Regions from separate parts of the Variovorax boronicumulans genome, predicted to be linked through region 1. Evidence: riboswitches for the same ligand, from Rfam matches in the RefSeq annotation. Region 1 holds a riboswitch; the other holds the start of a gene.

The links. Region 1 has a riboswitch for glycine ahead of gcvT (glycine cleavage system aminomethyltransferase GcvT). Riboswitches for the same ligand answer to the same signal wherever they lie in the genome.
Region 2: another riboswitch for glycine. It lies ahead of VHAB30_RS22315 (D-amino acid dehydrogenase); the one in region 1 lies ahead of gcvT (glycine cleavage system aminomethyltransferase GcvT).

The regions. Positions count from the first base shown of each region.
Region 1 covers NZ_BKDH01000001.1:3,002,543-3,017,699, reverse strand. Annotated here, with positions in the region: gene VHAB30_RS13830 (NAD(P)H-dependent flavin oxidoreductase) at 1-522, shown strand, start outside; gene VHAB30_RS13825 (alpha/beta hydrolase) at 562-1,239, shown strand; gene VHAB30_RS13820 (TetR/AcrR family transcriptional regulator) at 1,214-1,831, opposite strand; gene VHAB30_RS13815 (DUF2855 family protein) at 1,882-3,000, shown strand; gene VHAB30_RS13810 (DUF3014 domain-containing protein) at 3,143-4,054, shown strand; gene VHAB30_RS13805 (hypothetical protein) at 4,172-4,411, shown strand; gene gcvP (aminomethyl-transferring glycine dehydrogenase) at 4,443-7,352, opposite strand; gene gcvH (glycine cleavage system protein GcvH) at 7,410-7,781, opposite strand; gene gcvT (glycine cleavage system aminomethyltransferase GcvT) at 7,853-9,049, opposite strand; glycine riboswitch at 9,097-9,201, opposite strand; glycine riboswitch at 9,214-9,304, opposite strand; gene VHAB30_RS13785 (hypothetical protein) at 9,336-9,872, opposite strand; gene VHAB30_RS13780 (L,D-transpeptidase Cds6 family protein) at 9,969-10,451, opposite strand; gene VHAB30_RS13775 (MFS transporter) at 10,712-11,905, opposite strand; gene VHAB30_RS13770 (AraC family transcriptional regulator) at 12,015-12,794, shown strand; gene VHAB30_RS13765 (TRAP transporter large permease) at 12,831-14,123, opposite strand; gene VHAB30_RS13760 (TRAP transporter small permease) at 14,134-14,646, opposite strand; gene VHAB30_RS13755 (TRAP transporter substrate-binding protein) at 14,727-15,157, opposite strand, start outside.
Region 2 covers NZ_BKDH01000002.1:521,479-536,635, forward strand. Annotated here, with positions in the region: gene VHAB30_RS22290 (glycosyltransferase family 4 protein) at 1-243, opposite strand, end outside; gene rfbC (dTDP-4-dehydrorhamnose 3,5-epimerase) at 498-1,046, opposite strand; gene rfbA (glucose-1-phosphate thymidylyltransferase RfbA) at 1,043-1,930, opposite strand; gene rfbD (dTDP-4-dehydrorhamnose reductase) at 1,970-2,860, opposite strand; gene rfbB (dTDP-glucose 4,6-dehydratase) at 2,857-3,936, opposite strand; glycine riboswitch at 4,055-4,145, shown strand; glycine riboswitch at 4,190-4,296, shown strand; gene VHAB30_RS22315 (D-amino acid dehydrogenase) at 4,388-5,695, shown strand; gene VHAB30_RS22320 (RtcB family protein) at 5,715-7,130, opposite strand; gene VHAB30_RS22325 (FIST signal transduction protein) at 7,345-8,625, opposite strand; gene VHAB30_RS22330 (PhaM family polyhydroxyalkanoate granule multifunctional regulatory protein) at 8,675-9,466, opposite strand; gene VHAB30_RS22335 (aminotransferase-like domain-containing protein) at 9,531-10,952, opposite strand; gene VHAB30_RS22340 (LysE family translocator) at 11,083-11,682, shown strand; gene VHAB30_RS22345 (DMT family transporter) at 11,679-12,629, shown strand; gene VHAB30_RS22350 (VOC family protein) at 12,641-13,048, shown strand; gene VHAB30_RS22355 (aminotransferase-like domain-containing protein) at 13,098-14,285, shown strand; gene VHAB30_RS22360 (DJ-1/PfpI family protein) at 14,300-14,947, shown strand; gene VHAB30_RS22365 (glutathione S-transferase family protein) at 14,953-15,157, shown strand, end outside.

The DNA of each region.
Region 1 (15,157 bases):
CAGGGGCTGGAGGCCGGCGGGCACCGCGGCCACTTCCTGTCGCACGACCTGACGAAGCAGCTCGGTACCTTCGCGTTGCTGCCGCAGCTGGTGCACGCGTTGAAGGTGCCGGTGATCGCGGCCGGCGGCATCGCGGATGCCGACGGCGTGGCCGCGGCCATGGCGCTGGGCGCGGCCGGCGTGCAGGTCGGCACGGCCTACCTGCTGACGCCCGAGGCCATGACCAGCGCGCTGCACCGCGCGGCGCTGAAGAGCGAGGCCGCGCGCCACACGGCGCTCACCAACCTGTTCACCGGCCGACCCGCGCGCGGCATCGTCAACCGCGTGATGCGCGAGCTGGGCCCCATCGGCCCGGCGCCGGAATTTCCGTTCGCCACCTCGGGCATCGCGCCGCTGCGCGCCAAGGCCGAGGCGCAGGGCAGCGGCGATTTTTCTCCGCTCTGGTCGGGGCAGAACGCCACCGGCTGCCGCGAGGTGTCCTCGGCCGAGGTCACGCGGGCGCTGGCCAAGGGCTTTCGCTGAATCGCGGTGTCCGTCATTTTTTCAAGGCACTTCCGACCTATGACATCGCTCCATCTGCCCCTGCAGTTCCTGCACCACCCCGCACCCTCGGGCGGCCCTGAACCCTGGCTGCTCGTGCTGATGCACGGCGTGGGCAGCAACGAGCAGGACCTGTTCGGCCTGGCGCGCATGATGCCGCCGCAGTTCCATGTGCTGAGCCTGCGCGCGCCGTATGTGCTGTCGCCCGGTTCCTACGCCTGGTTCGAGTTCCAGGTGCTGGCCGACGGCGGGCGCCGCATCGACGAGGAACAGGAGCGCGAAAGCCGCTTCCTCATCGGCGAGATGGTCACGTCGGCGTCGCAGCAGCTGGGCATTCCGCCCGAGCGCGTGGTGGTCGGCGGCTTCAGCCAGGGCGGGATCATGTCGCTGTCGCTGCTGCTCACGCAGCCCGACAAGCTGCGCGCCGCGCTGGTGTGGCACAGCCGGCTGCTGCCCGAGGTGGTGCCGCACATCGCACCGCCCGAGGCCTTCGCGGGCAAGGCGCTGTGGGTGAGCCACGGCAGCGCCGACAACGTGATTCCGCCGAGCGCCGCGCAGGCCACGCGCGAGCTGGCGCGCGGGCTGCCGCTGGCGCTGTCGGGCTCGGACTTCCCGGGCGCGCACGAGATCCGCCCGGCCGAGCTGCAGGGCACGCTGGCGTGGCTGCAGGCGCTCAGCGCGCCGACAGCCGCGCCATGACCATCGCCTCCATCTCGGCGACCCAGGCGTCGTCGATGGTGTCGGGCTGCACCAGCAGCCGGTAGCGGCGCCCGCCCCAGGCGGCGGTGAGCAACGCCTGCACGGTGGCGGGCGAGGGCGGCGGCTGCAGGTCGCGGCAGGCGGCGAAGGCCTGCGTCCAGCGCGCGAGCAACTCGTCGTACACGCGCCGATGGTGCTTGGGTTCGGCCACGCGGTGTTCGAGCATCAGCATCTCGTGGTCGAAGGCGGGCAGCCCGTCGAGGTGCGTGTCGCAGGTGAAGCGCACGAGGCGCTGCGTGCGTTCGCGCCAGTCGATGCCTGAAGGCGCGATCACGTCCGCGTCGAGCCGCGCGAGCAGCGCCTCGACGCAGTGGCGCACGTAGCCCGAGAGCAGGGCTTCCTTGTCGGGAAAGTAGTCGTAGAAGGTGCCGACGGCGATGCCGGTTTCGAGCGCCACGGCGCGCGTGGTCACGCCTTCCCAGCCCTGCGTGCGCCAAATCCGAACAAAGGCGTCGTAGATGGCCTGCACGGTGAACTTGCCGCGCGCCTGCGTGGGGCGTTTCAGGGGCTTGGAGCGGGGTGCTGCGGGCATGGACCGGGTTTCCGAACCCGCGGCGAAGCGGGCCGTCCTACAGTTTGCGAATGAACAACGCATTCACTTTAACCCGCCTCGAAACGCGCAAGAACGCACTCGGGACCACCCGCATCGTCACTTCGGAAGACGCCGGCAGTTTGCAGCCGGGCGAGGTGCTGATGCAGATCGAGCGCTTCTCGCTCACCACCAACAACATCACCTACGCGGCCTTCGGCGATGCGGTGATGAAGTACTGGCAGTTCTTTCCCACCGGCGACGCCGACTGGGGCCACATGCCGGCCTGGGGCTTTGCCGACGTGGTGGCATCGAATGTCGAAGGCGTGGCGGTGGGCGAGCGTTTCTACGGCTATTTCCCCATCGCGAGCCACCTGCGCATGCAGCCGGTGCGCGTGACGCCGCGCGGCTTCTACGACGGCGCGGTGCACCGCAGCGAACTGGTGTCGGCCTACAACCAGTACATGCGCTGCAGCCACGACGCCGGCTACGTCGCCGCGCTGGAGGACTACCAGATGCTGGTGCGCCCGCTGTTCATCACCTCGTTCATGCTGGCCGACTTTCTGGAAGACAACGCCTTCTTCGGCGCGACGCAGGTCGTGGTGTCGAGCGCATCGAGCAAGACGGCGTTCGGCACGGCCTTCTGCCTCGGCCGCCGCGAGGGCCTGCAGCTGATCGCGGCCACGTCGGAAGGCAACCGCGCCTTCGTCGAGGCGCTGGGCTGCTACGACCGCACGGTGGCCTACGGTGAGATCGCGACGCTCGCGGCCGACGTGCCCACGCTGTATGTCGACTTCGCGGGCCATGACGACCTGCGCGCCACCGTGCACCACCACTTCGGTGAATCGCTGGTGTACGACTGCTATGCGGGCTCGGCGCAGAAGACCGAATTCCTCGGCGACACCAGCGCGCTGCCCGGCCCCACGCCCAAGCTCTACTTCGCGCCCGTGCAGATCCGCAAGCGCAATGCCGACTGGGGCCCGCAGGAGGTCAACCGCCGCTTCAACGACGCGCAGGGCCGCTTCATCGCCGAGCTGAGCCGCCCGGGCAACCGCTGGATGACGCTGGCGCAGGGCCATGGCTTCGCGCATGCGCAGGCCGTGATCGCCGACCTGCACGCGGGCCGCGTCGATCCGCGCGAGGCGCATGTGGTGCGCATCGGCGGCGAGTGACAGCGTGAGCGACTGAACTTCGGCGCGGGTGGGGCGTCACAGGGGGTTACGAGAACGTGGCGATCGTGCGGGCCGTGCAGGCCATCCTGGTGCACCATTGCCTTTCGTCTCCCCACTGCCATCCCGCAAAAGGAAACCGCCCATGTCCGACGCCGACTCCCCCCGCGACACCCCTGAATTCCGACCCCGCAAGGAAGCGCCGATGGGCACCATCGTCGGCCTGGCGCTGGTCGTGCTGGTGGCGGCTTATTTCGGCTGGCGCTGGTACCAGCAGCAGCAACTGGCGCCGTTGCCGACCGCGCCCGTGGCCGTCGCACCGAACGACGCGCCCCCCGAGCCGCCCAAGGCCGAAGAGCCGAAGGGCCCGCAGAACCCGGTCGAGGCGCTGGCCCCGCCCGATGCCGCGCTGCCCGCGCTGGCCAGTTCCGATGCGCGCGTGATGAGGGCGCTCACCGAGCTGCTGGGCGGCAAGGCCGTCGCGGCCTACCTGCAGTCCGACGGCGTGGTGCGGCGCTTCGTCGCCACGGTCGACAACCTGCCGCGCGAGCAGGCGCCCGCGAGCAAGTGGCCGGTGCAGCCCGCGCCGCAGCGCTTCATCACCGACGGGCCGCAGCAGGGCGGCGTGCAGACCATCGCGGCGAACAACGCGGCGCGCTACAACGGCATCGTGATGCTGGCCGGGGCTGTCGATCCGGCCAAGGCGGCGGCGGTGTATGCGCGGCTGTACCCGCTGTTCCAGCAGGCGTACGAAGAGCTGGGCTATCCGGGCCGCTATTTCAACGACCGCTTCATCGCCGTGATCGACCACCTGCTGCAAGCGCCCGAGCCCACGGGGCCGGTGCAGGTGAAGCTGGTCGAGGTGAAGGGCGACATTCCCTCGCAACGGCCCTGGGTGCGTTACGAATACGCCGATCCGAAGCTCGAATCGCTCTCGGCCGGCCAGAAGATCCTGGTGCGCATGGGGCCCGAGAACGAGCGCAAGATGAAGGCCAGCCTGCGCGGGCTGCGCGCGCAGATCGCCACCGGCGAGATCGCGAAGAAGAAGCAGCCCTGAGGCGCGATGCACTGACAGCGCCCCGCCTGCACGCCCTGTAGGCGCGGGCCGATTGCATGCCGCGCGAAGGGTCGAGATGATTTGCGCCTACGACTTCGAGGGCAAGCCATGAACCTGATGAGCGTCGATCTTTACCAGAGCACCACCGACCCCGGGAAATTCCTGGCGCTTCCCGCCGGCACCGACCCGACCGAACTCATGGGCCCGATGACCTTCGATCGGGACTACGCGCACATCAAGCGCTACCAGGCGGCCTTCGCGTTCGATCCGTCCGAAACCTACGCGGGCGTGAACGCCGCGAAGATCGCCGCGGACCTGCTCACCGTGAAGTGGGCGATGTACCGCCGCGAAGGCTGAACGGCGGGCGGCCTGCGCCGCCTCGCCTTCATCAGGCCTCTTCGGTTTCCTTGTACTCGCCCACCGGCACGCAGCTGCAGAACAGGTTGCGGTCGCCGTAGACGTTGTCGACGCGGCCGATCGGCGGCCAGTACTTGGCCTGCTTGAGTTCGGCCAGCGGGAACGCGCCGAGTTCGCGCGAGTACGGGTGGCTCCACTCCGTGCCCAGCAGGCTGGCGGCGGTGTGCGGCGCGTGCTTGAGCGGGTTGTCGTCCTTCGACCAGACGCCTTCTTCCACGCGGCGGATCTCGCCGCGGATGGCGATCATCGCGTCGACGAAGCGGTCGAGCTCGGCCAGCGGTTCGCTTTCGGTGGGTTCCACCATCAGCGTGCCGGGCACGGGGAAGCTCAGCGTGGGCGCGTGGAAGCCATAGTCGATGAGGCGCTTGGCCACGTCTTCGGCGGTGACGCCGCTGGTGTCCTTGAGCGGGCGCAGGTCCAGGATGCACTCGTGCGCGACGTGGCCGTTGGGGCTCGCGTACAGCGTGGGGTAGTGGTCCTTCAGGCGCGCGCTGATGTAGTTGGCGCTGAGGATGGCCGTTTCGGTGGCGGCCTGCAGGCCCTTGGCGCCCATCATGCGGCAGTACATCCAACTGATCGGCAGCACGGCCGCGTTGCCCAGCGGTGCCGCCGACACGGCGCCCACGCCGTTCGACGGCACGCCGGCCGTGGCATGGCCCGGCAGGTAGGGCACGAGGTCTTCGACCACGCAGACCGGGCCGACGCCCGGGCCGCCGCCGCCGTGCGGGATGCAGAAGGTCTTGTGCAGGTTCAGGTGGCTTACGTCGCCGCCGAACTCGCCCGGCGCGGCCACGCCGACCAGTGCGTTCATGTTGGCGCCGTCGACGTACACGCGGCCGCCGTGCTCATGCACGAGCTCGCACAGCTCCTTCACGCGGGTTTCGAACACGCCGTGCGTGCTGGGGTAGGTGATCATCACGGCGGCCAGGTGGGCGCTGTGCTTCTCGCAGGCGCGCTTGAGGTCGTCCATGTCGACGTTGCCCTGCGCGTCGCAGGCCGTCACCACCACGTGCAGGCCCACCATCTGGGCGCTCGCGGGGTTGGTGCCGTGGGCCGACGAGGGAATCAGGCAGATGTTGCGGTGGCCCTGGCCCTTGGCTTCATGGAAGGACTTGATGGCCAACAGGCCCGCGTACTCGCCCTGCGAACCCGCGTTGGGCTGCAGGCTGATGCCCGCGTAGCCGGTGGCCTCGCACAGCCAGGCGCGCAGCTGCGCGTCGAGCTGGGCGTAGCCCTGCAGCTGGTCGGCGGGCGCGAAGGGGTGGATGTTGGCGAACTCGGGCCAGGTGATGGGGATCATCTCGCTGGTCGCATTGAGCTTCATGGTGCAGCTGCCCAGCGGGATCATGCTGCGGTCGAGCGCGAGGTCCTTGTCCGACAGGCTGCGGATGTAGCGCAGCATCGCGGTCTCGCTCTTGTGGGTGTTGAACACCGGGTGCGTGAGGAAGGCGCTGGTGCGGCGCAGGTCCTCGGGAATCAGCGGCGTGGTGCTGGCGGCCAGCTCGTCGAAGCGCGGCATCGCGGTGCCGGCGGGCACGAACAGCGCCCACAGGGTTTCGATGTCGGCGCGCGTGGTGGTTTCGTCCAGCGAGATGCCCAGGTGCTGCTGCAGGCGCTGGCGCAGGTTGACGCCGCCGGCCTGTGCGCGCTCGATGATCGCGGCCGTGTCGTCGCCGGTGCGGATCGTCAGCGAGTCGAAGGCGGTGGTGTTCACCGGCTCGCGGCCCATCTGCGACAGGCCCTTGGCGAGGATGGCGGTGAGCACGGCCACGCGCTGCGCGATGCGCGTGAGGCCGTCGGGGCCGTGGTACACGGCGTACATGCTGGCGACCACGGCCGGCAGCACCTGCGCGGTGCAGATGTTCGAGGTGGCCTTTTCTCGGCGGATGTGCTGCTCGCGCGTCTGCAGCGCGAGGCGGTAGGCGGGCTGGCCGTGCGTGTCGACGCTCACGCCGACGAGGCGGCCGGGCAGCGAGCGCTTGAACGAATCGCGGCAGGCCAGGTAGGCGGCGTGCGGGCCGCCGTTGCACAGCGGCATGCCGAAGCGCTGCGTGGTGCCGCAGACGATGTCGGCATCGAACTCGCCGGGGGCGACCAGCAGCGTCAGCGCCAGCAGGTCGGCCGCGACGATGAAGGCGGCATCGCACTGGTGCGCGTGGCCCGCGAGCGGGCGCAGGTCGTGCACGTGGCCGGTGGTGGCGGGGTACTGCGCGAGCACGCCGAAGAACTCGCCGCTCACCATCAGGTGCGGCAGTGTTTCCGACACCGTGCTCACCTTGACTTCGATGCCCAGCGGGGCGGCGCGCGTCTTGATGACTTCGATGGTCTGCGGGTGGCAGTCGCCAGAGACCAGGAACACGTTGCTCTTGCTCTTCACGCTGCGCTTGGCGAGCGTCATCGCTTCGGCGGCGGCCGTGGCCTCGTCGAGCATCGAGGCGTTGGCGATGGCCATGCCCGTGAGGTCGCACACCATCGTCTGGAAGTTGAGCAGGGCTTCCATGCGGCCCTGCGAGATCTCGGCCTGGTAGGGCGTGTAGGCGGTGTACCAGGCGGGGTTCTCCAGGATGTTGCGCAGGATCACGCCCGGCGTGTGCGTGCCGTAGTAGCCCTGGCCGATGAAGCTCTTGAACACCTTGTTCTTCGACGCCAGCGTCTTCAGCTCGGCCAGCGCGTCGGCCTCGGTGACCGGCGCGGGCAGGCGCATCGGCCGGGCACGGCGGATGGCCGCCGGCACGATGCCGTCGATGAGCTCCGCGCGCGTTTCCGAGCCGATCACCGGCAGCATGCGCGCCTCGTCCGCCGCATCGATGCCGATGTGGCGGGCGAGGAATTCTTCGGCGTTCTCTAGTTCTTGCAAAGAGGGAAGGGCGGGAATCGGCATGGCGGTGAAGGCTCGGGGAGAAGGAACGAAGGTGCGAGGAAGCTGCTGTTCAGCGGATCAGGATTCGGCGGCGAACTTGTCGTAGCTGGCGGCGTCGAGCAGGGCGTCGAGCTGCGCGGGTTCGCTCAGCTTGACCTTGAAGAACCAGCCGGCGGCCAGCGGGTCGCTGTTGGCCAGCGACGGGTCGGCGCGCAGCGCTTCGTTCACTTCGGTGATCTCGCCCGACACGGGCATGAACACATCGGCGGCGGCCTTCACCGACTCGACCACACCGGCGACCTCGCCCTGCGCGAAGGTCTTGCCCACTTCAGGCAGGTCGACGAACACCACGTCGCCCAGCGCGTCTTGCGCATGCACGGTGATGCCGACGGTAGCGGCGCCGCCTTCGGCCGCCACCCATTCGTGGTCCTTGGTGTATTTGATGCTCATGAAAAAACTCCTCGTGGAAAAAATGGAATCGGGGTGCAGAGCCTAGCCGGGTCTGCGGTGTTCAGTGTCGGTCAGCCGCGGTAGTAGCGCGTCGGCACGAAAGGCAGGGTCGAGACCTCCATCGGCACCGGCTTGCCGCGCACGATGGCCTGCACGCGCGTGCCGGGCTCGGCGAAGGCGGCGGCCACGTAGCCCATGGCCACGCAGCGGTCGGCCGTGGGACCGAGCAGGCCGCTGGTGACGGCGCCGATGTCGTGGCCTTCGAGCGACTGCAGCAGCGTGCCGTCGCGCACCGGAATGCGTTCGAGCGCCACGAGGCCGACGCGCTTGCGCGTGAGCGTCTTGTGGTCGGTGTGCCCGGCCGCGCCCGAGGCGACGGCGGTCAGCTGGGCCAGCACCTTTGCCGCGCCCGGGAAGCCGCCTTCGCGCGCACCGCCGGCGCGGCGCACCTTCTGGATCGCCCAGTTGAGCGAGGCTTCAACCGGGGTCGTGGTGGTGTCGATGTCGTTGCCGTACAGGCACAGGCCGGCTTCGAGCCGCAGCGAGTTGCGCGCGCCCAGGCCGACGGGCTTCACCTCGGGCTGCGCGAGCAGCAGGCGGGCGAGGGCGTCGGCGTCTTTTGCGGCCACCGAGATCTCGAAGCCGTCTTCGCCGGTGTAGCCGCTGCGGGTGACGAAGGCCGCGATGCCGCCGATCTGCACCGCGCCACCGGTCATGAACACGAAGCGCTCGATGCCGGGCGACAGGCGCGCCAGCGTGGCGGCGGCCTGTGGGCCCTGCAGCGCCAGCAGCGCGTGGTCGGGCAGGGGCTGCACCTGGCAGCGCGCGCCGATCCTGGCCTGGATGTGGGCGATGTCGGCCACCTTGCAGGCGCCGTTCACGATCACGAAGAGCGAACCGTTGCCTTCGTTGAAGAACATCAGGTCGTCGAGGATGCCGCCCTCGTCGTTCAGCAGCAGGCCGTAGCGCTGCTTGCCGGCGGGCAGGTCGACCACGTCGACGGGCATCAGGGTTTCGAAGGCGGCGGCGGCATCGGGGCCGACCAGGCGCAGCTGGCCCATGTGCGAGATGTCGAACAGGCCGGCCGCGTCGCGCGTGTGCTTGTGCTCGGCCATGAGGCCGGCGGGGTACTGCACGGGCATGGAATAGCCGGCGAAAGGCACCATGCGGGCGCCGAGCTCCACGTGGAAGTCGTACAGCGGGGTCTTGAGAAGTTGAGTATCCGAAGAAGCGGAAGCGGAAGAAGCGGAAGCGGAAGAAGCGGCCACGGGGCACTCCAAAGGGGCAGTCGAAATCCATGGCTGCAACGCCACGGGCCACCCCTGCTGTCCGCTTTACCTGAGAGATTCGCCCCACGATCGGGGTTTGCTCCTTCGGTGGGCCGCGTGCAATGCCACGGCCTCTCTCCAGCAAGGAAACGCCGGTGGTTGCCGGCGTCTTGTCAGTCCTTTTGCCTGAGCGTTCGGGGAACCCCTGCGCCTTCGGCGGCCCCGTCGCGCGGGGCTCTCTCCTGACCCGGCGAGTGTAGTGGATCGCGGGGCCGGGGCTGGCGGCTCAGTGCACGGTTTCTGCCGGCGGCAGCAGCTTGTCGATGCGCTCGCGCAGCGAGTCGGCGCGCTCGGGGCCGGCGGCTTTCTCGATCTCGGAGAGCATCAGCGCGGCGATGGTCAGCATGGCCTCGCGGTCACGGGCCTCGCGCAGGGCGTCGCGCATCTGGTTGGCGAAGCGCGGGTCGCGGCGCACGAACATGCGCTCGCAGATGTCGAACAGGAACATGCGCGTGGTGGCCAGCGAGCGCTTGCCGTCGAAGCTGTCGGCCGAGGTGGCGACCTGGATCGGCTCGGCGGCGGGGACGGGCGTGGGGGCCGGTGCGGGCGGTGGCGCGACCGGGCGCGCGACCTGCAGGTAGCCGCGCTGCATCAGCCCCTGGATCGCCTGCTCGGCCTCGACGCGGCTGGGGAACAGCGGGCTGAAGTCGGTCAGCGAGCGCCGGCCGTCGGCCATGAGCAGCAGGGCGCGCTCACGCTGGCTGAGCGTGCGCTGCCCGGCCTGGAGTTCGTCGCGTGCCTTCTCGGTCTTGGTGGGGAACATGGCGGCCACAGCTTTCGGAGGTCGAAGGCTGCAGCATCGTTGCAAGTGGTGACATCTTCGTGAACCATTTGCCTTACAGGGACAAGGCGGCGCGCGTCAGTTGCCCGCGCTTTCCTTGCGGATCAGCCAGCGCGGGCCCACGCGCTGCAGCTCGAGCGTCTTGCGGTCGGTCTCGGTGAGTGCGTCGGCGCTGTAAATCTGCCGGAACTGCGCGCTGGCCGAGGTGCCCTGGACGCTGATCACCAGCCCCTCGATGCCCACGCTGATGCGCGACTTGCCCGTGATGCGGGCGCGCCGGTCGGCCTCCCAGCGCTCGCGGGTCTGGCCGCGCGCGGGGGTGAAGTCGCTCGCGTAGGCGGCGAGGTAGCGCTCGACGTCGCGCGCGGACCAGGCGGCGGCCCAGGCGCGCACGGCGCTTTCCACTTCGGCGAGGTGGGTGACGGGATTGGTGGGGTTGGCGGGGGCGGCTGCTGGTGCAACGGCTGCAACGGGTGCGGCGGCCGGCGTGGCCGCGATACCGGCGGTGGCCAGCAAGCCGGCAGCGACAAGGCTGCTGCCCTGGGCGACGATTCGGTGCATGGCGTCCTTCTCTTTCCTTCTTCTTGTCTGTCAGGCTCGACGTCGAAGCTTGCGTCGATTCTGGCAGTGAAAGAGAGCGCGTGCGGCGTTGAATCGCCCACGGATTTCGGTGGTCCGTGGTTCAGGGCGCGTGCACAGGACACCGGGTACTTCCCTCCGCGAATGTCCCCCGCCTTCGGCTCCTCCTTGATTTCGCTGCGGGAAGCACCCAGTGCCCTGTGCACGGTGGGCGCTGCCGTTGCGCGGGAACGGAACTCAACTCAGGCCGCCGCAGCCTCGCCCGCCATCACCTGCACTGTGCGGTTGCGCAGCCGCAAGGCGAGCACGGTCGCGACGCACAGCACGCACAACACCACCGTGAGCGTCACGCCGAGCCCGCGTGCATCCGACAGGAGGCCGAACAGCGGCGACACCAGCCCGCCGACCGAGAGCGCGAGACCGAGCGTGATGCCGCTGGCGGTGGCCGGGTTGCGCGGCAGGTAGTCCTGCGCGAGCGTCACCTGCGCGGCGAAGGGCAGGAACATGCTCATGCCGAGCCACGCGGTGCAGGCCAGCGCCGCGCCGGGCGTGGAGGCGAGAACGAGGCCCGCCATGGCGGGCAGCGCGAGCAGGTAGCCGCAGCGGATCGTGCCCATGCGTCCGATGCGGTCGCCGAGCCAGCCGCCGGCCAGCGTGCCCACGGCCCCAGCGGCGGTGAAGGCGGTGAGCGCCGCGGCGCCCTGGAAGGTGCTTCCGTGCAGGTCGCGCGTGATGCGCAGCGAGAGCATCGACAGCACCGTGACGTACGGGATCGACCAGCCCACGATGGTCGCCACCAGCAGGCTGAAGGCGCGCCAGTCGTTGTGCGGCTTCAGCACCTGGGCGCGGGCCTGCGCGGCGCGCGCCGCCGCGGCTGCCGCGTTGTTGGCGACGGCGCCGCGCCGCGCGTTGGCCGCGACCCACACCACGCCCATCGCTAACGCAGGAATGCCCAGCAGGTAGCTGCGCGACAGGCTGCCGCCACCGACCACCGTGGCCGCCAGCACGGGTGCGAACGAGGCGCCGATGGTGCCGCCCACCGAGAACACGCTCATCGCCTTCTGCGAGGCGCCGCCGGCCGCGCGCGCGGCCACGGTGGCGGGCGGGTGGTAGGCCGCGATGCCCAGCCCGCACAGCGCGACCGCGATCCAGGTCAGCAGGTAGCTCTGGCTCAGGCCCGCCAGCACCACGCCCAGCGCCGCCACCAGGAAGCCCACGGGCACCAGCCAGGCGCGCGGGTGACGGTCGGCGTACAGGCCGAACAGCGGCTGCACCACGCTCGACAGCCCGGTGGCCGCCAGCATCAGGCCGCTCACGGCCGTGTAGCTGTAGCCGCGCTCCAGCACCATGAAGGGCAGCAGCGCGGGCACGAGGCCCTGGTAGAGGTCGTTGACGGCATGGGTGCCGGTGAGCAGCCCGAGTCGGCGCGTGTTCATGCGATGGCTTCTTTCCTGGATGTCCGGTTGGAGAAAAAGAGGGAGAAAAGCCATCGTAGGAAGACAGGGAAAGATGTTCTTGCTACGAATGTGCAAACATCGTCGTGAAATGGACAAACTGAATCTGCGCCCCGACGAAGGCGAATCGACCCCGCGCGCGGTGGCCGTGCTGGCGACCGATCCGGCGGGCGACGCCTTCATTCCGCCGCATGCGCACCGGCGCGGCCAGCTCATCCACGCGATCTCGGGCGTGATGATGGTCGGCGCTGCGGCCGGCAGCTGGGTGGTGCCGCCGGGGCGCGGCGTCTGGGTGCCGCCGGGCATGACGCACCAGATCCGCATGGCGGGCGAGGTGAAGATGCGCACCGTCTTCGTCGAGCCCGGCACGCGCGCCGACCTGGGGGCCGAGTGCCGCGTGATCCATGTGGGCGCGTTGCTGCGTGAGCTGATCATGGCGGCCGTGTCGCTGCCGCTGGACTACCCGCCGGGCGGGCGCGACGAGCGCGTGATGGAGCTGATCCTCGACGAGATCGAGGCCGCGCCCGCGCTGTCGCTGCATGTGCCGATGCCGCGCCATGCGCGCCTGGCCGCGCTGTGCGAGGCGCTGATCCGCGACCCCGCGCAGCCCGCCACGCTCGACGGCTGGGCCGCGCGGCTGCACATGAATGCGCGCACGCTGGCGCGGCTGTTCGAACGCGAGACCGGCATGACCTTCGGCGCGTGGTGCCGGCAGGCGCGGCTGCTGCTGAGCCTGCCGCGGCTGGCCGCCGGCGCGTCGATCCTGGAGGTGGCGCTGGCGCACGGCTACGAGAGCCCGAGCGCCTTCACTGCGATGTTCCGCCGCACGCTCGGCGTGCCGCCGAGCCAGTACCTGCACCCGCCGGCCTGAGGCGGGTGAAGGCGTGGGCGGGAGCGGCCTGCGCCGCTACTTGAACCCGAGCGCGCGCGGCAGCCAGGTGCTGAGCATCGGCACGAAGGTCAGCAGCATCAGCACCGCGCCGTGCGCCCACAGGAAGGGCACCAGTTCCTTCACCAGCGCCGACATCGGCACCTTCGACACGTTGCAGGTGACGAACAGCAGCCCGCCCACCGGCGGCGTGATCATGCCCAGCGTGAGGTTGAAGATCACGATCATCGCGAAGTGCACCGGGTCGACGCCCAGCTTGATCGCCACCGGCGCAAGGATCGGCGCCAGCACCATCACGCCCGGCAGCGGCTCGATGAAGATGCCGAACAAGAGCAGGAACACGTTGACGATGATCAGGAACATCCACGGCGAGAGGTTCATGCTGATGAGCCATTCGGCCATCTGCTGCGGAATGCCCTCGATGGTCAGCACCCAGGCGAACGAGGCCGACAGGCCGATGATGATCAGCACCGACGCCGACAGGAGGGCCGAGCGCGACAGGATGTCGGGCAGCATCTTCCACTCGAGCGTGCGGTAGATGAACTTGCCGCACACCAGCGCGTAGAACACCGCCACCACCGAGGCTTCGGTGGGCGTGAACCAGCCGGCGCGCATGCCGCCCAGGATCACCACCGGCAGCAGGATGGCGGGAATCGCCTTCCACGTCGTGATGAGGATCTCGCGCAGCGGCGGCGTCTGGCCGTCGCCCTTGTAGTTGCGCTTCTTCGAGACGTAGAAGTTCACCACGCACATCGCCACCGCGATCAGGATGCCCGGCACGATGCCGGCCACGAACAGCTGGCCGACCGACACGGTCTCGTCCTGCAGCGCGTAGATGATCATGATGATCGAGGGCGGGATGATCGGCCCCACGATGGCCGTGGAGGCCGTCAGCGCCGCCGCGTACGAGCGGTCGTAGCCGGCCTTGTCCATCATCTTGATGAGCATCGAGCCGGGGCCGGCCGCGTCGGCCAGCGCCGAGCCCGAGATGCCCGAGAAGAAGGTCAGCGACACCACGTTGGTGTAGCCCAGCCCGCCGCGCCGGTGGCCGACGAATTGGCCCGCAAAGCGCAGCAGCACCTCGGTGAGCGAGCCGCCGCTCATCAGTTCGGCGGCCAGGATGAAGAAGGGCACGGCCATCAGCGGAAAGCTGTCGATGCCGGTGAAGGTTTCCTTCAGCAGCACCATCAGCGGGTAGCTTTCCGCGAGGATCAGGGTGGCGGCCGTGGCCAGGCCGAGCGCGAAGGCCACGGGCACGCCGATGGCCAGGAACACGCAGGCGGAGACGATCAGGACAATGCTGGCATCCATGGTCTTCTCCTTACAGCGAGGCCGACGCGTTGGCGTCGAAATGCGCGTCGGACGCGAACTCGCGGTTCAGCACGTAGCCACGCACCACCAGCAGCCAGTGCACGATCAGCAGCACGCCGCCGATCAGCATCGCGCTGTAGATGTAGGCGAACGGAATCTGCGTCACGGCGGTGAGCTGGAACATCGTGCGTTCCATGTAGAGCCAGCCGTACCAGACCATGAAGCCGAAGAAGGCGAACAGCAGCCCGGCCACCACGATGCGCACCGCCACGGCCGCCGGCCGGGGCAGGGCGTCCTGCAGGTTCTCGACGGCGATGTGGCCGCCGTAGCGCAGCACGGGCCCGGCGCCCAGGAAGGTGAGCCAGATCATCATGTGGCGCGACACCTCTTCGGCCCATTCGATCGACTGGTTCGTGGTGTAGCGCAGCACGACGTTGGTGAAGATGATGACGGACATGGCCGCCAGCAGAAGGATCAGCGCCCACCGGTTGGCGGCGAGAAAGTAGCGCTCGAAGGCTTGCACGTTGTGGTTCTCTGTGGTGTCGGAAATGCGAAGCGCCCGGCACACTGAGGCGGGCCGGGCGCGGTCGGGGCGGAGCGGTCTTACTTGACGTCCGTGATCTTCTTGATGTTGTCGGCGCCGAATTCCTTGGCGTAGCCCACATAGGCCGGCTTCAGGGCTTCGCGGAAGGCCGCGCCGTCGACGGTGCGCGTGACCTTCATGCCGTCTTTCTCAAGCTGGGCGATGCCGTTGTTCTCGTCGTCGTTGACCTTCTTGCGCTGCGCGATCGAGGCCTTCTTCGCCGCTTCGGTGAACACCTTCTTGTCGGCGTCCGAGAGCTTGTTCCACACCTTGGGCGACAGCAGCAGCAGCGCCGGCGAGTAGACGTGGCCGGTGAGCGACAGGTGCTTTTGCACCTGCGAGAACTTCGAGGACAGGATCACCGGAATCGGGTTTTCCTGGCCGTCGACCGTGCCTTGCTGCAGCGCGCCGAACAGTTCAGGGAAGGCCATCGGCGTGGGCAGGATGCCGA
Region 2 (15,157 bases), on a different contig from region 1:
GCCCCTGTACGCCACGTCCTTGTTGGCCTTCAGATACCCTGCCGCATCGAATTTTTCGCTCGGTGCACGCCCTTCCCTGCCGCCGAACCGAAGAAAATGCCGAATCTCAGCGCCTTCCGGAACATCCGGATTGCGCTCCCGATACCATTCTTTATCGAACAGATCCGACTGCCGGAGCAGACCGGCATCGCGATACTCGTTCACAAGCTGAGCGCTGCGCTTCAATAGCTTTTTGAAATTCATTCCGGGTTTCATGAAAATTGATGCGCTTCCTCGCGTTCACACGCTCAGGCCTTTGTCCGTCGATCGAATGCGCATGAGGCCGGAGCCGTTCGGCTCACTCCATCAGAAGCAACTCACATTCACGGGCAGCGGGAATATTTCAAATACAGCAAGAAGACAAGAATCTCACTCTTGGCATTCGTTCATTGACGTGCGATCAAAAAACGGCGCCTCGAATTCGGCAGGCACTCAGGCGCCTCGTCCAAAAAATCTGATTACTCGAAGACGTCCGCCGCTTGAAGCGATTTGCCTTCGGCGTCCTTCTTGGACAACTGCGGCGCCATGCCGATGTCCGGCCACGCGATCTGCAGGCTCGAGTCGTTCCAGGCAATGCATCGCTCGTGCTCCGGCGCGTAGTAGTTCGTCGTCTTGTACAGAAAATCCGCAGAGTCGGTGAGAACGAAGAATCCGTGCGCGAAGCCCGCCGGAACCCACAACTGTCGGTGATTGCCTTCGCTCAACTCCGTGCCCACCCAACGCCCGAACGTGGGCGAAGAGCGCCGGATATCGACAGCCACATCAAAGACCGCCCCGCGCACCACACGCACCAGCTTTCCTTGCGCTTGCTGGACCTGATAGTGCAACCCCCGAAGCACGCCCTTGGACGACCTTGAATGGTTGTCTTGCACGAAGTCGACCTTCGACCCGACGGCATCTTCGAACGCGCGCTGATTGAAGCTCTCGTAGAAAAACCCTCTGGCATCGCCGAAGACCTTCGGCTCGATGATCAAAACGTCGGGGATCTCGGTTTGGATGACATTCACGAACGCACCTCTTCGGTCAGCAGGTGCTTCAGGTACTTTCCGTACCCGTTCTTCTGCAGCGGTGCGGCCAGCTTTTCGAGTTGGGCGCTGTCGATGAAGCCATTGCGCCACGCAATTTCTTCAGGGCAGGCGATCTTCAGCCCCTGCCGATGCTCCAGCGTCGCGATGAACTGGCCGGCTTCGAGCAGGCTCTCGTGCGTGCCCGTATCGAGCCACGCATAGCCGCGCTGCATGATCTGCACGTTGAGCTGGTCCAGGTCCAGGTACGCCTGGTTGACCGCCGTGATCTCCAGTTCGCCGCGCGCGCTCGGCTTCACGGCCTTGGCGATGTCGACGACCTGGTTGTCGTAGAAATACAGGCCAGTCACGGCGTAGCTGCTCTTGGGCTTGACAGGCTTTTCTTCGATGCTGCTGGCCTTGCCGTTGGCATCGAAGGCCACCACACCATAACGCTCCGGGTCGTGCACGTGGTACGCGAACACGGTCGCACCGCTTTGCTTCGCATCAGCGTCCGACAGCAGATGGGCAAAGTCATGCCCATAGAAAATGTTGTCCCCCAACACCAGCGCGCTCGGCGAGTTGCCCACGAACTTGTCGCCGATGATGAAAGCCTGCGCGAGGCCATCGGGACTCGGCTGCACCGCGTACTGCAGGTTGAGGCCCCACTGGCTGCCATCACCCAGCAGTTGCTGGAAGCGCGGCGTGTCCTGAGGCGTGCTGATGATCAGGATGTCGCGCATGCCGCCGAGCATCAGCGTGCTCAACGGGTAATAGATCATAGGCTTGTCGTACACCGGCAGCAGCTGCTTACTCATGGCGAGCGTGGCCGGGTGCAGGCGGGTGCCGGAGCCGCCGGCGAGGATGATGCCTTTGCGTTGCGTCATGGGGGTCTTCTTCTGTGAGGGGCAGGAAAAATCAGTCGGTCAGAGCGTCTCGCGCAGCATGCGTGCCACGCCTTCCTGCCAGGGCGGCAGGCGCAGGCCGAAGGTGGTCTGCAGCTTGGTGGTGTCGAGCCGCGAGTTGTGCGGGCGCTTCGCGGGCGTTGGAAAGGCGCTGGTGGGCACGGCCTCCACGGCCTGCGGGCCAGCCTTGAGTTCGACGCCGGCCTGCTGCGCCATCTCGAGCACGAAGCGCGCGTAGCCGTGCCACGTGGTCTCGCCGCCGGCGATGGCGTGGTACAGCCCGGCCTTGGCCGGGTCTTGCAAGGTGGCGCGAATCGCGTGCGCGGTGATGTCGGCCAGCAACTCGGCACCGGTGGGGGCGCCGAACTGGTCGTCGATGACCGTGAGCTTGTCGCGCTCCTTGGCCAGGCGCAGCATGGTCTTGGCGAAATTGCCGCCGCGTGCGGCGTACACCCAGCTGGTACGAAAGATCAGGTGCTTCGCGCAATGGCGCGCCACCAGTTGCTCGCCTTCGAGCTTGGTCTGGCCGTACACGCTGAGCGGGCCGGTCGCGTCGTCTTCCTTCCAGGGCTTGGTGCCGCTGCCGTCGAAGACGTAGTCGGTGGAGTAATGCACCATCAGCGCGCCGATCTGCTGCGCCGCCTCGGCCACCACGCCGGGCGAGGTGGCGTTGAGCTTGCGAGCGAAGTCGGGCTCACTCTCGGCCTTGTCGACGGCAGTGTGCGCGGCGGCATTGACGATGACGTCGGGGCGCACCGCCAGCACGGTTGCGGCCAACTGCTCGGGACGGCTGAAGTCGGCGTGGAACTCGGTGCTGTCGAAATCGAGTGCGACCACTTCGCCGAGCGGCGCGAGGCTGCGCTGCAGCTCCCAGCCGACCTGTCCACCTTTGCCGAGCAGCAGCAACTTCATGCGGAAGCCTTTGCAGGCGCAGCGTCGTACTGCTTCTCGACCCATTCGCGGTACGCGCCGCTTTGCACGTTGCGCACCCACTCGCCGTTGGCGAGGTACCACTGGACGGTCTTGCGGATGCCGGTATCGAAGGTCTCGGCGGGCTTCCAGCCAAGCTCGGCCTCGAGCTTGCGTGCATCGATGGCGTAGCGACGGTCGTGGCCCGGGCGGTCCGTGACGTAGGTGATCTGCTCCTTGTACGGCTTGCCGTCGGCGCGGGGGCTCAGCTCGTCGAGCAGCGCGCACACGGTGTTGACGATCTCGATGTTGGGCTTCTCGTTCCAGCCGCCGACGTTGTAGGTCTCGCCGAGCTTGCCGGCTTCGAGCACGCGGCGGATGGCGCTGCAGTGGTCCTTCACGTAGAGCCAGTCGCGCACCTGCATGCCGTCGCCGTACACGGGCAGGTTCTTGCCGGCCAGTGCGTTGACGATCATCAGCGGGATCAGCTTCTCGGGGAAGTGGAACGGGCCGTAGTTGTTCGAGCAGTTGGTGGTGACCACCGGCAGGCCGTAGGTGTGGTGCCAGGCGCGCACGAGGTGGTCGCTGGCGGCCTTGCTGGCCGAGTACGGGCTGTTGGGCTCGTACTTGTTTTCTTCGGTGAAGGCCGGGTCGGTCTTGGAGAGCGAGCCGTAGACCTCGTCGGTCGACACGTGCAGGAAGCGGAAGGCGGCCTTCTGGTCGGCCGGCAGGGCGTTCCAGTAGCCGCGCACCGATTCGAGCAGGCGGAAGGTGCCGAGCACATTGGTCTGCACGAAGTCTTCCGGGCCGTGGATCGAACGATCCACATGCGATTCCGCGGCAAAGTTCACGACGGCACGGGGTTTGTGCTCGGCCAGCAGGCGATCGAGCAGCGCGCTGTCGCCGATGTCGCCCTGCACGAAGACGTGGTTCGCGTTGCCCTTGAGCGACGCGAGGGTCTCGAGGTTGCCTGCGTAGGTCAGCTTGTCGAGGTTCACGACGGGCTCGTTGCCCTGCGCGATCCAGTCGAGCACGAAATTGGCGCCAATGAAGCCTGCGCCGCCGGTAACCAGGATCATGGAGTCCCCTGCATGTAGAAAAAAGTTTGCTTTACCAAAAATCAACATTCAATTATCCCATCGGTGTGAAGTGCCGATGTACAGGGCTTGGCCGGCTTGCGGGGCCCGCCTACAATCGCCAACAATTGCAGGAGAGCGGGCCTCCACGGAGGCCCTACCGAAGGCGCAAACTCCCATAAACGCTCAGGTCGGCCCGACGAAATTCCAGGCAACGCCACGGAACTTCGGCAAGGGGTCAGTACTGCACTCATCGATACAGCCGTCTGGAGAGCCGCCACGCCATGTGGCGCACCGAAGGAGCAAACCCGCTGCGGGTGCAGCAGGGTGAATCTCTCAGGTACCGAGGACAGGGGGAGCGGCAACTTGGACATCGGTCGTCTGGTTGCTTGCTATTTTTTCAATAGCACTCCACGCCCGCCGTTCAAGCGCTGCAAACTCAAAGGTACTTGCAATGCGTGTGATCGTTCTTGGCGCCGGCCTGCTCGGCGTGACTTCGGCCTACTACCTCCAGCAACTCGGCCACGAGGTGACCGTGATCGACCGGCAGGCCACCCCGGCCGCCGAAACCAGCTTCGCCAACGGCGGCCAAATCTCGGTCAGCCATGCCGAACCCTGGGCCAATCCGAGCGCACCGCTGAAGGTGCTGCAATGGCTCGGCAAGGAAGATGCGCCGCTGCTCTTTCGCATCCGCGCCGACATGCGCCAGTGGCTCTGGGGCCTGCAGTTCTTGCGCGAATGCACCCCCGCGCGCACCCGCCACAACATCGAACAGATCGTGCGTCTCGGTACATACAGCCGGGAAATGTTGCAGCAATTGCGTCGAGACACCGGCCTGAACTATGACCAGCGCACGCAAGGCATCCTGCACTTCTACACGACGCAAAAAGAATTCGATGGCGCCCTCGCGCCCGCCGAGCAGATGCGCGCCCTGGGCTGCGAGCGGCTGGTCATCTCGGCCGACGAGGCCATCAAGATCGAACCCGCCCTCGCCCACATTCGCCCCCAACTCGCCGGCGCCACCTACACCGCCGAAGACGAATCGGGCGACGCCAACCGCTTCGCGCGCGAGCTGGTGAAGCTGGCCGAGGCGGCCGGCGTGAAGTTCCTCATGAGCCACACCGTGACCGCGCTGCGCGAAGCCGGCGGCAGCATTGACCACGTCGAGGCGACCGACAACGAAGGCCGCTTCCAGCGCATCCGCGGCGATGCCTTCGTGCTTGCGATGGGTTCGCTGAGCCCCCTGTACGCCGCGCCGCTGGGCATCCGCCTGCCGATCTACCCGGCCAAGGGCTACTCGGTGACGCTGCCCGTGAAGGACGCGTCGAAGGCGCACCAGGTCTCGCTCACAGACGACGAATACAAGCTGGTGTTCTCGCGCTACACCTCCGAATCGGGCGACCGCCTGCGCATCGCCGGCACGGCCGAGCTCAACGGCTACGACCGCGACCTGAACCGCGTGCGTTGCGAAGCCATCGTGCGGCGCGTCGAAGAGCTCTTCCCTGGCGCCGGCGACACCGAGCGCGCGCAGTTCTGGACCGGCCTGCGCCCGGCCACGCCGAGCAACGTGCCGCTGATCGGCAAGACCAAACTGCCGAACCTGTTCCTCAACACCGGCCACGGCACGCTCGGCTGGACGCACGCCTGCGGCTCGGGCAAGTCGATCGCGCGCATCGTGAGCGGGCTGGCGCCCGAGGTCGACTTCGCGTTCGCCGGCATGCCGGCGCCCGCGCCACGCGCCGTGCAGCCCGCACTGGGCTGACACGACACGCGCCCTCGGGTCACGCCTTGAACGTGACCCAGGGCTTGAGCCGCACGGCGCAGCGGATGAGCCCCGCGCTTTCCTGCGCCTCGATCACCGCGCCGATCGGCTTGTAGGCCTGCGGCGCCTCTTCGATGCGGCGCTCTTCGCGCAGCGTCACGCATTGCCAGCTGGCATCGGCGTCGTCGGGTGCGGGCCGCATCGCGCGCACTTCCTGCCGACGCATGCGCCGGCCGGCACCATGGCTGCACGACCACAGCCAGTCCTCATGCCCCAGCCCGGTCGCGAGGTACGAGTGATCGCCCATCGACCCGGGAATCAGCGCCAGGTCGCCCGCGTGCGCCGGCGTCGCGCCCTTGCGATGGATGTTCATGCCGTGCTCGCGCAGCACGACGTTGTGCGGCACGTCGACCACCAGCGTCGACGCCGTGGCGCCCAGCAGCTCGGCGAAGTCCTTGCGCACCAGCTCGGCCAGCACGACGCGGTTGGCCCACGCATAGCGCGCGGCCACGCCCATGGCTTCGAGGTACTCCTGCGCCAGCGGCCCGGCCAGGCCGTACAACCCGCTCTTCGGATGGCGCAGGCCCTGCGGCCACTCGGCCCGCGCGCGGTCCATCCAGCGGCCGCCGACATGGAACCCGATGTCGCGCGAGCCGCTGTGGATCATCACGACGACCTCGCCCGCCTTGAGGCCCGCGCGGTACGCCGCGTGCCGGTCCATCACCTGGTCGACCACCTGCAACTCGACGAAGTGGTTGCCACTGCCCGGCGTGCCCAGGCACGGGTCGCGGAACACCTCGTGGCGCGCGCCGGTGTAGGCCAGCGGTGCGTGCCGCGACTGCCCGCCGAAGCTCGCCAGGCCGATGCACGCGCCGATCTCGGCCTGCAGCCGGTCGCGGTCGCAGGCCGCCCAGAGCCCGTCGTTGCGCACAGCATCCAGGAACGCGGCCGGCCCGTCGTCGAACAGCGCACGAAACGCCGCCGTGTGAACCGGCACGTCGCGCCCGTTGTCGAGCAAGCCGCGCGTGAGCCGCGCGAGCAGCTGCGTCTTGTGCGGCGCCACCTGGTCCAGCGTGAGGCCGGTGGTCAGCAGGCGCATGCCGCAGTTGATGTCCGTGCCGACCGCGGCGGGGATCACGAAGTCGCCATCGGTGGCGACGACGCTGCCCACCGGCGCGACCGAGCCCGGATGAAGGTCCGGCGTCGCGCAAGCCTTGCACACGCGGTGCGCGCCGTCGGGCGAGCGCACGCTGGCGAAGGCCAGCAGCTGGTTCACGGCTTTTTCTTCCAGCGGCAGGCTCTGCGGCAGAAGCACGGTCGCCTGCGCGGCTTCGTTGCGCAGGTGATAGATACCGTCGCGGTAATCGACGGCGATGTGGGCGCGCGAAAAGGCGCGCTGGAGTCTCGAAAAATGACTATTGGTGGGGCTGCCCATGGCTGCAATTCCATTCGGGGAAACCGTGTCGGTTTCCGGGCCCCGTCACATCGCGTGGCGGGGCGAAAGAGATCGACCGCGTGCCTCGGGGCGCGCGGATCACTCTTTCTTGCAGCAGCAGAGATTCAAGAAAGCGGGCGGATTCTAGCGACGCGAAGCGCCTGCGAACACAGTGCGCAGGCGCGCGCGTCGTTTTTCCCCGTCAGTCAGCCAGTCAGTCCGGCGCGGTGAACACCGTCAGCACGCCGGTGTAGCCGTACAGGTGATGGCGCGCGATCTCGCCGGCGGCGAAGAAGCCGACCAATGGCACATCGCCCAGCGCATGCCGCACGATCTGCAGCTCGGCACCCGGTGCGCCGAAGTGCGGGCCGCCGCGTCCCGAGCAGCTCACGTACACCGCGCCCGCGATGCGCCGCGCCGGATGCGGCGCGGCCTCAGCCTCGCCGGCTGCCACGGCGCGCGCCGTGGCCAGCGTCTGTTCTTCGGGCTCGAGTTCTTCGCGGATCTCGGCGCAGATGCGCATCAGGTCGGCACGCGCCGCCTGCGCGTTGCGGCGGCAGAAACTCAGCCGCATGCCGGCCTCGGCGTTGTCGGCAATGGCGATGCCGCGCCGCGTCGGGTCGAGGCCGATGATGTGGCGCACCAGCACGTCGGCGCCCAGGTCGCCGGTGCGGCGGATGCCGTCGCTGCCCGCGTCGGCCAGGCCGACCAGCGTGTTGCGCACGGCGTCGATGGCTTCCTGCGGCCGGTCCAGCGACACCTGCAGGTCGGCCAGCAGCACGTCGAGCGCCGGCTCGCCGTCGAGCGACAGCAGCAGGTTGCCGTCGGCCTCGGTGATCTCGCGCTCGCGCGCGCCGCCGGTGCGCAGCGGCTGGCAGCCTTGCGTGACGCGCGACACCAGTCGCACGCCCTCGCCGAACACCACGCCCGACAAGCCGCCCGAGAACACGCCGCCCGCCGCGCCGTGACCGCGGATGTTGCCGTTGCCGCCGACCGCGAACTGCAGCGCCCCGCCGCGGCCGGACGAGAGCCCGCCGAACAGGTAACCAGTGTCGGTGCGCCCCGCCATCTCGCCGATCAGCTCGCCCAGGTCGGGCGTGGCCGGGTCGGCGTGCACGAGCGCGGTGTGCGCCTCGAAGCCGCTCATTTCGGAACTGCCCAGCGGCGCCACGCCGGAGAACACGCGGTACTGGTCACTGGGCAGCGCGCACAGCATCAGGCTCAGGCCGGGCTCGTCGAAGTACTCGGCGTTGTTGGCCGACACGCCGATGCCGACCGTGCCCGACCAGTCGGTGACCTCGGGCAGTTCGGCACTCAGGTGATCGAGGATCTCCTGCGCCTCGGCCGCGTAGTGGTCGGTGATGTAGAGCAGCCCGAGCGTCGGGTTTGACGCGTAGTCGGGCAGCGCCATCTGCGCGCGCAACTGGGCCAGCACGAGGCCGGCGGCCATGCGCCATTGCGGGTGGGTGGCATGGCCGGTGGGAAACAGTTTCATGGTGCGTACCGACCCGTGCGTCGTCGTCTGGAAAGGTGTCTGTAAGACGTCAGCGCCGGCCGGAGGCTCGCTTGCGCGCGGCGGTGGACGTGGTTTTCTTGCGCGCGGCGGGTGCCGGCGCGGCTTTTTTGGCGGCAGCTTTCTTCGGGGCAGCCTTGGGGGCCGGCTTGCGCGCCGCCGTTGCCTTGCCGATGACCTGCCCCACGGCATCGGCCAGCGGCTGCGCCATGGCCGGCACCTTGAGCTGCGCCGCGTCCTGCAGCGCCGTGCTCGCGATCTGCTGGAACTGCTCGGTGAGCGAGCCCCACCATTGCATCGGGTCGACCACGCCGGCGGCGCCGTTGGACAAGGCGGGCTTGGCACGCGAGGTCTTCTTCGGCGCCGGGGCTTCCTCTTCTTCCGCTTCCTCCTCGGCCTCGTCGAACTCTTCTTCCTCTTCCTCTTCCTCGACGGGCTCCGGTTCGGGCCGGGGGGCGGGCGCCGGGGCGGGAGCCGGTGCAGGCGCCATCGCCGCGGCCTGCTTGGTGAACGCGCTGGCGATGTCTTCCATCCGCACGTTCATGCCGCGCAGGGTCGACAGCGTCATCTTCTGCACTTCGAGCGCCTGGATGGTCGCCTTGAGCGCGTGGCCGTTCTGTTCGAGCCAGTACTGGACGGTCTTGAGTTCCTGGATGCGCTTGTCGACCTCTTCGACGCTCATGGTGGGCGCGACCCAACTCGCCAGGCTGGGAATGCCGGGCACCGAGCCGGAGCCCGCGGCGGCACCGCCGGCGAGGTTCTTCAGGAAGTCGAATCCGGGGACGAACTGGCTGAAGTCGAAGGGTTTGCTGGCGTTGCTCATGCGGGAGGTCTCCTGGCTGGGTTTTCTTGTGCTGCCAGCTTACTCCAAGCCCTTTGCAAGCGAATCAGAGCTCGTCCCTGACCCGGCTGAAAACCTTCCAGAAATTCGCGTCCTGCGAGGTCGCGAAGTTGATCCGCATCATCGTGCTCGGCGGGCGGCGCGCATGGAACAGCGAGCCCGGCGCCAGCAGGTAGCCCTGGTCGAGCATGCGTTGCGTGAGCGCGTCGGTGTCCACGCCCGTGTCGACCCAGCCGAACAGCCCGGCCGGCTCCGAGGCGAAGGTGCAGCCGTGCGACATGGCCAGCTTCACCGCGCGGCCGCGCGCGCCGTCCAGGCGGATGCGCACGCGCTCCGAATGGCGGCGCAGCTGGCCCTGGTCGATGCACCACGACAGCGCCCGCTCGAACAGCGTGGGCGAGGTCAGCGTGGCCAGCAGCTTGGTCTCCAGAAGCCGCTCCTTCAGCGCGGGCGAGGCGGCCAGGAAGCCGATGCGCCAGTTGGGCGCCAGGATCTTCGCGAAGCCGCTGACGTAGATGGTGCGCTGCAGCCCGTCGAGCGCACTCAGGCGCGTGGCGTGCTCGGGCGCGAGGTGGCTGTAGGTGTCGTCCTCGACGATGTGGAAGTCGTGCTCGTTGGCCAGCTTGAGCACGCGGTGCGCGCTGCCCGGCGTGAGGCTGTAGCCGGTCGGGTTGTGCAGCACGCTCACGCTGACGAAGAGCTTGGGGCTGTGCAGCTTGCAGTACTGCGCCATCACGTCGAGGTCGGGCCCGTCGGCGCGGCGCGGCACGGGCAGGATGCGCATGCCCAGCGCCTCGAGCCGCGCGAACTCCAGCGCCCAGCCGGGCTCCTCGACCATCACCGGATCGCCCGCGCGCAGCAGCGTGCGGCTCACGATGTCCAACGCGTGCGTGGCGCCGATGGTAGTGACGATCTGGTCGGGCCCGGCCGGCACGTTGATGCGCACCAGCTTCTGCGACAGGCTGCGGCGCAGCGCGAGGTCGCCCGAAGGCTCGCCGTACTGCAGCGACAGCTCCTGCAGCGCCGACGTGGTCGTCACGCGGCGCACCGCGGTCGCCAGGAAGGTCGAGGCCATCCAGTCGGGCGGGAACACGCCCATGCCCGGCTGCGGCTTGTCGCTCGGGCGGTGGAACATGCTGCGGATCAGCGAACTGGCGTCGGCCGGCACGCGCGAGGCCATCATCGGCGGGACCACGGGCACGGCATGCGCCGGGTTGCGCGAGCTCTCGGACGCCGGCGCCGCGTCGCGCACATAGAAGCCGCGCTGGCGGCGCGCCTCGACCAGGCCCTGCGCGAGCAACTGGTCGTAGGCGGCGACCACGGTGTACGGGCTCACGCCCTGCTGGCGCGCGCACTCGCGCACCGAGGGCAGGCGTGCGCCAGGGGCCAGCAGCCGGTTGCGGATGCGCTCGGCGAGGCGGTCGGCCAGCTGCCCGGTCAGGGACTGGGTGGAGGTTCGGGTCAGCATCGGATCGGGCTGCATCGCACAGAGAGTAAGAAAAGGGCGGCGTGTGTCGAAGGAATGACCAATACAGATTTCAGATTTGTTCGGTCATCTGTACTGGAACTGTAATGGTCCAAAGTTTAGAGTCTGTGACATGAACTGGCAAGAATTCACCGCGCTGCTGGTGCTGGCCACGGCGATGAGCTTCTCGCCCGGCCCCAACACCACGCTCTCCACCGCCCTGGCGGCCAACGGCGGCCTGCCGCGCGCCATGCGCTTCGTGGTCGCGGTGCCGGTCGGCTGGACCTTGCTGCTCGCCATCTGCGCGGCCGGCCTCGGCGCGCTGGTGGTGGCCATGCCACCGCTGCGCCTGGCGATCAAGGGCCTGGGCATCGCCTACCTGCTGTGGCTGGCCTACAAGCTCAGCGGCAGCGCCCAGCTCGGCAAGGCCGACAGCGCCCGCCTCTCGGTCGGCTTCGGGCAGGGCGTGATGCTGCAGTTCGTGAACATCAAGGCCTGGCTGCTGGCGCTCACGCTGGTGGCGGGCTGGATCGCCGGCCAACCCGACGCGCTCGCGCGCTTCGCCATCGTCGCGCCGGTGATGCTCACCTACGCCTTCACCAGCAACTTCGCCTATGCGCTGGTCGGCGCACTGCTGCGCGAGTGGCTGGCCAAGGGCCGGCGCCTGCTCTGGTTCAACCGCGCGATGGGCCTCATTCTGGTCCTGACGGCCTGGTGGATGGTGGGCGTATGAAGCTCGCCATCAAGGACGAAACGCTGGGCATGTGGCTCGGGGTGGTCGGCGTGGCGCTGTTCGCCATCACGCTGCCGATGACGCGGCTGGCCACGGGCACGCAAGAGGCGCCGCAGCTGTCGCCGTGGTTCGTCACGCTCGGGCGCGCGGCGCTGGCGGGCGTGCTGTCGGCCGTCTTTTTGCTGGTCACGCGCTCGCCGCGCCCGGCGGCGCACCAGTGGAAGCCGCTGGGCATGGCGGTGCTGGGCAACTGCATCGGCTTTCCGCTGCTGCTGGCCTTTGCGCTGCGCGTGGTCACGGCCAGCCACGCGGCGGTGGTGACCGCGCTGCTGCCGCTGGTCACGGCCGCGGTCGCGGCCTGGGTGCTGCACCAGCGCGCGCGGTTGGGCTTCTGGCTCTGCGCCATCGCGGGCAGCCTGCTGGTGGTGGTGTTCTCGGTGCTGCGCGCGCAGCAGAGCGGCCACGGCTTCGGTTTCGAATGGGCCGACCTGCTGCTGGTCGGCGCGGTCGTCGCAGCCTCGGTCGGCTACATCTACGGCGCGCAGGTCACGCCGTCGCTGGGCGCCGAGCGCGTGATCTGCTGGGTCTGCGTGATGGCGCTGCCCGTGACGCTGCCCGCCACGATCGCCCTGTGGCCGCAGCAGCCCGTGGCCGCCTCGGCCTGGGTCGGCTTCACCTACGTGGGCATGTTCTCGATGTGGATCGGCTTCTTCGCCTGGTACCGCGGCCTGGCCCTGGGCGGCGCGCTGCGCGTGAGCCAGACGCAGCTGCTGCAGCCCTTCCTGTCGATCCTCGCGTCGATCCCGCTGCTGGGCGAGCCGCTCGACCTGGTGACGCTGGGCTTCGCCGCCGCCGTGGTCGCCACGGTGGTCGCGGGCAAGCGGCTGTCGCAACCGGCAGCGCCTGCCGCTGTTCCACGCGGCGCCGAGCCGCAGGCCAGGAGCTGACCACCATGACGCTGTTCAGCCATGTCACCGTCGGCTGCACCGACCTGCCGCGCGCCGCCGCCTTCTACGACGCGGTGCTGGCGCCGCTCGGCCTGATCCGCCGCCCCGTGACGCCCGACGGCGGCCCCGACGCCGCCTGCTGGATCGCGCCGGGCCAGACGCTGCCGCGTTTTTACGTGTACATCCCGCTGGACGGCGAACCCGCCAGCGCCGGCAACGGCAGCATGGTCGCGTTCTGCGCGCCCTCGCCGCAGGCCGTTCATGCCGCCCACGAGGCGGCCCTGCGCCACGGTGGCCGCGACGAAGGCGCGCCCGGGCCCCGCCCCCGTTACGGGCAGGGCTATTACGGCGCCTACCTGCGCGACCCGGACGGCAACAAAATCCATGTCGTGCACCGTGGCGACATCCCGCCATCCTGACGACACACTCAGACTCACCTCTCATTCGCCAGAAAGAAGAAAGCCTCCCATGAACTGGAAACTCGCCGCCCGCGCCGCCAAGATGAATCCTTCGGTGCTGCGTGAAATCCTCAAGGTCACCGAGCGCCCCGGCATCATCAGCCTGGCCGGCGGCCTGCCCTCGCCCAAGACCTTCCCGATCCAGGAATTCGCCGACGCCTGCGCCGAAGTGCTGCACAACGACGGCCAGGCCGCGCTGCAGTACGCCGCCAGCGAAGGCTATGCGCCGCTGCGCCAGGCCGTGGCCGACATGCTGCCCTGGGACGTCGACGCCTCGCAGGTGCTCATCACCACCGGCTCGCAGCAGGGCCTCGATCTCGTGGCCAAGGTGCTGATCGACCCGGGCAGCAAGGTGCTGGTCGAGACGCCCACCTACCTGGGCGCGCTGCAGGCCTTCGGCCCGATGGAGCCGCACCCCGTGGGCGTGGCCAGCGACGACGAGGGCGTGATCGTCGACGACCTCGTGAGCAAGGCGGCCGACGCGCGCTTCGTCTACCTGCTGCCCAACTTCCAGAACCCCACCGGCCGCACCATGACCGAGGCGCGCCGCGCCGCTGTCTCCGCTGCCGCAGCCGCCGCGAACCTGCCGATCGTCGAGGACAACCCCTACGGCGAGCTCTGGTTCGACGAAGCCCCGCCGCTGCCGCTGGCCGCGCGCAACCCCGAGGGCGTGATCTACCTGGGCTCGTTCTCCAAGGTGCTGGCCCCGGGCCTGCGCCTGGGTTTCCTGGTGGCGCCGAAGGCCATCTTCCCCAAGCTGCTGCAGGCCAAGCAGGCGGTCGACCTGCACACGCCGATCTTCACGCAGCGCATGGTCTCGGCCGTGATGAAGGACGGCTTCCTGGATCGCCACGTGCCCACCATCCGCGCGCTGTACAAGCGCCAGCGCGACGCGATGATCGCCGCGCTGCACCGCGAGATGGCCGGCCTGGACGTGAAGTTCAACGCCCCCAAGGGCGGCATGTTCCTGTGGGCGCGCCTGCCCGAGGGCATCGACACCGTGACCCTGCTGCCCAAGGCCGTGGAGCGCAACGTGGCCTTCGTGCCCGGCGCGCCGTTCTACGCCGGCGAAGGCGATCCGCGCACGCTGCGCCTGTCGTTCGTGACCGCCAGCGTCGAAGAGATCGACACCGCCATCGCCGCGCTCGCCGTCACGCTGCGCGAAGAGCTGGCGCTGCTGGCCCCCGCCCACGCCTGACGGGGCCGACGACGATGCACATCGCGATCCTCACCTTCGATGGCTTCAACGAGCTCGACTCGCTGGTCGCGCTCGGCGTGCTCAACCGCGTGAAGAAGCCCGGCTGGCGCGTGACGCTGGCCTCGCCCAGCGCCACCGTGACCTCGATGAACGGTGTCACGGTGCATGCCACCGCGACGCTCGAAGCGGCCTGCGAGGCGGGCGCGGTGATCGTCGGCAGCGGCATCCGCACGCGAGAGATCGCCGCCGACGCGGGCCTGATGGGCGTGCTGCGCGGGCTCGACCCATCGCGCCAGCTCATCGGCGCGCAGTGCTCGGGCACGCTGCTGCTGGCCAAGCTCGGCCTGCTGGGCACGGTGCCGGCCTGCACTGACCTCACGACCAAGCCCTGGGTGCAGGAGGCCGGCGTCGAGGTGCTCAACCAGCCTTTCTTCGCGCAGGGCAACGTGGCCACCGCGGGCGGCTGCTTCTCGGCGCCCTACCTCGCGGCCTGGCTCATCGCGCGCACCGAAGGCCTCGAGGCCGCGAAGAGCGCGCTGCACTACGTCGCGCCGGTCGGCGAGAAAGACGACTACGTGGCGCGCGCGATGCGCAACATCGAACCGTACCTGCAGACGCAGCCATCGGCCACGGCCGACGCCCTCTGCGCACAAGGACACTGAACACCATGCTCAACATCTGGGGCCGCATCAGTTCGATCAACGTGCGCAAGGTCGTGTGGTGCGCGCAGGAGCTCGGGCTCGACTTCCAGCGCACCGAGGCCGGCGGCAAGTTCGGCGTGGTGCAGACGCCCGAATACCGCGCGCTCAACCCGAACGCCATGGTGCCCACCATCGACGACGGCGAAGGCGCCGAGCGCGTCACGCTATGGG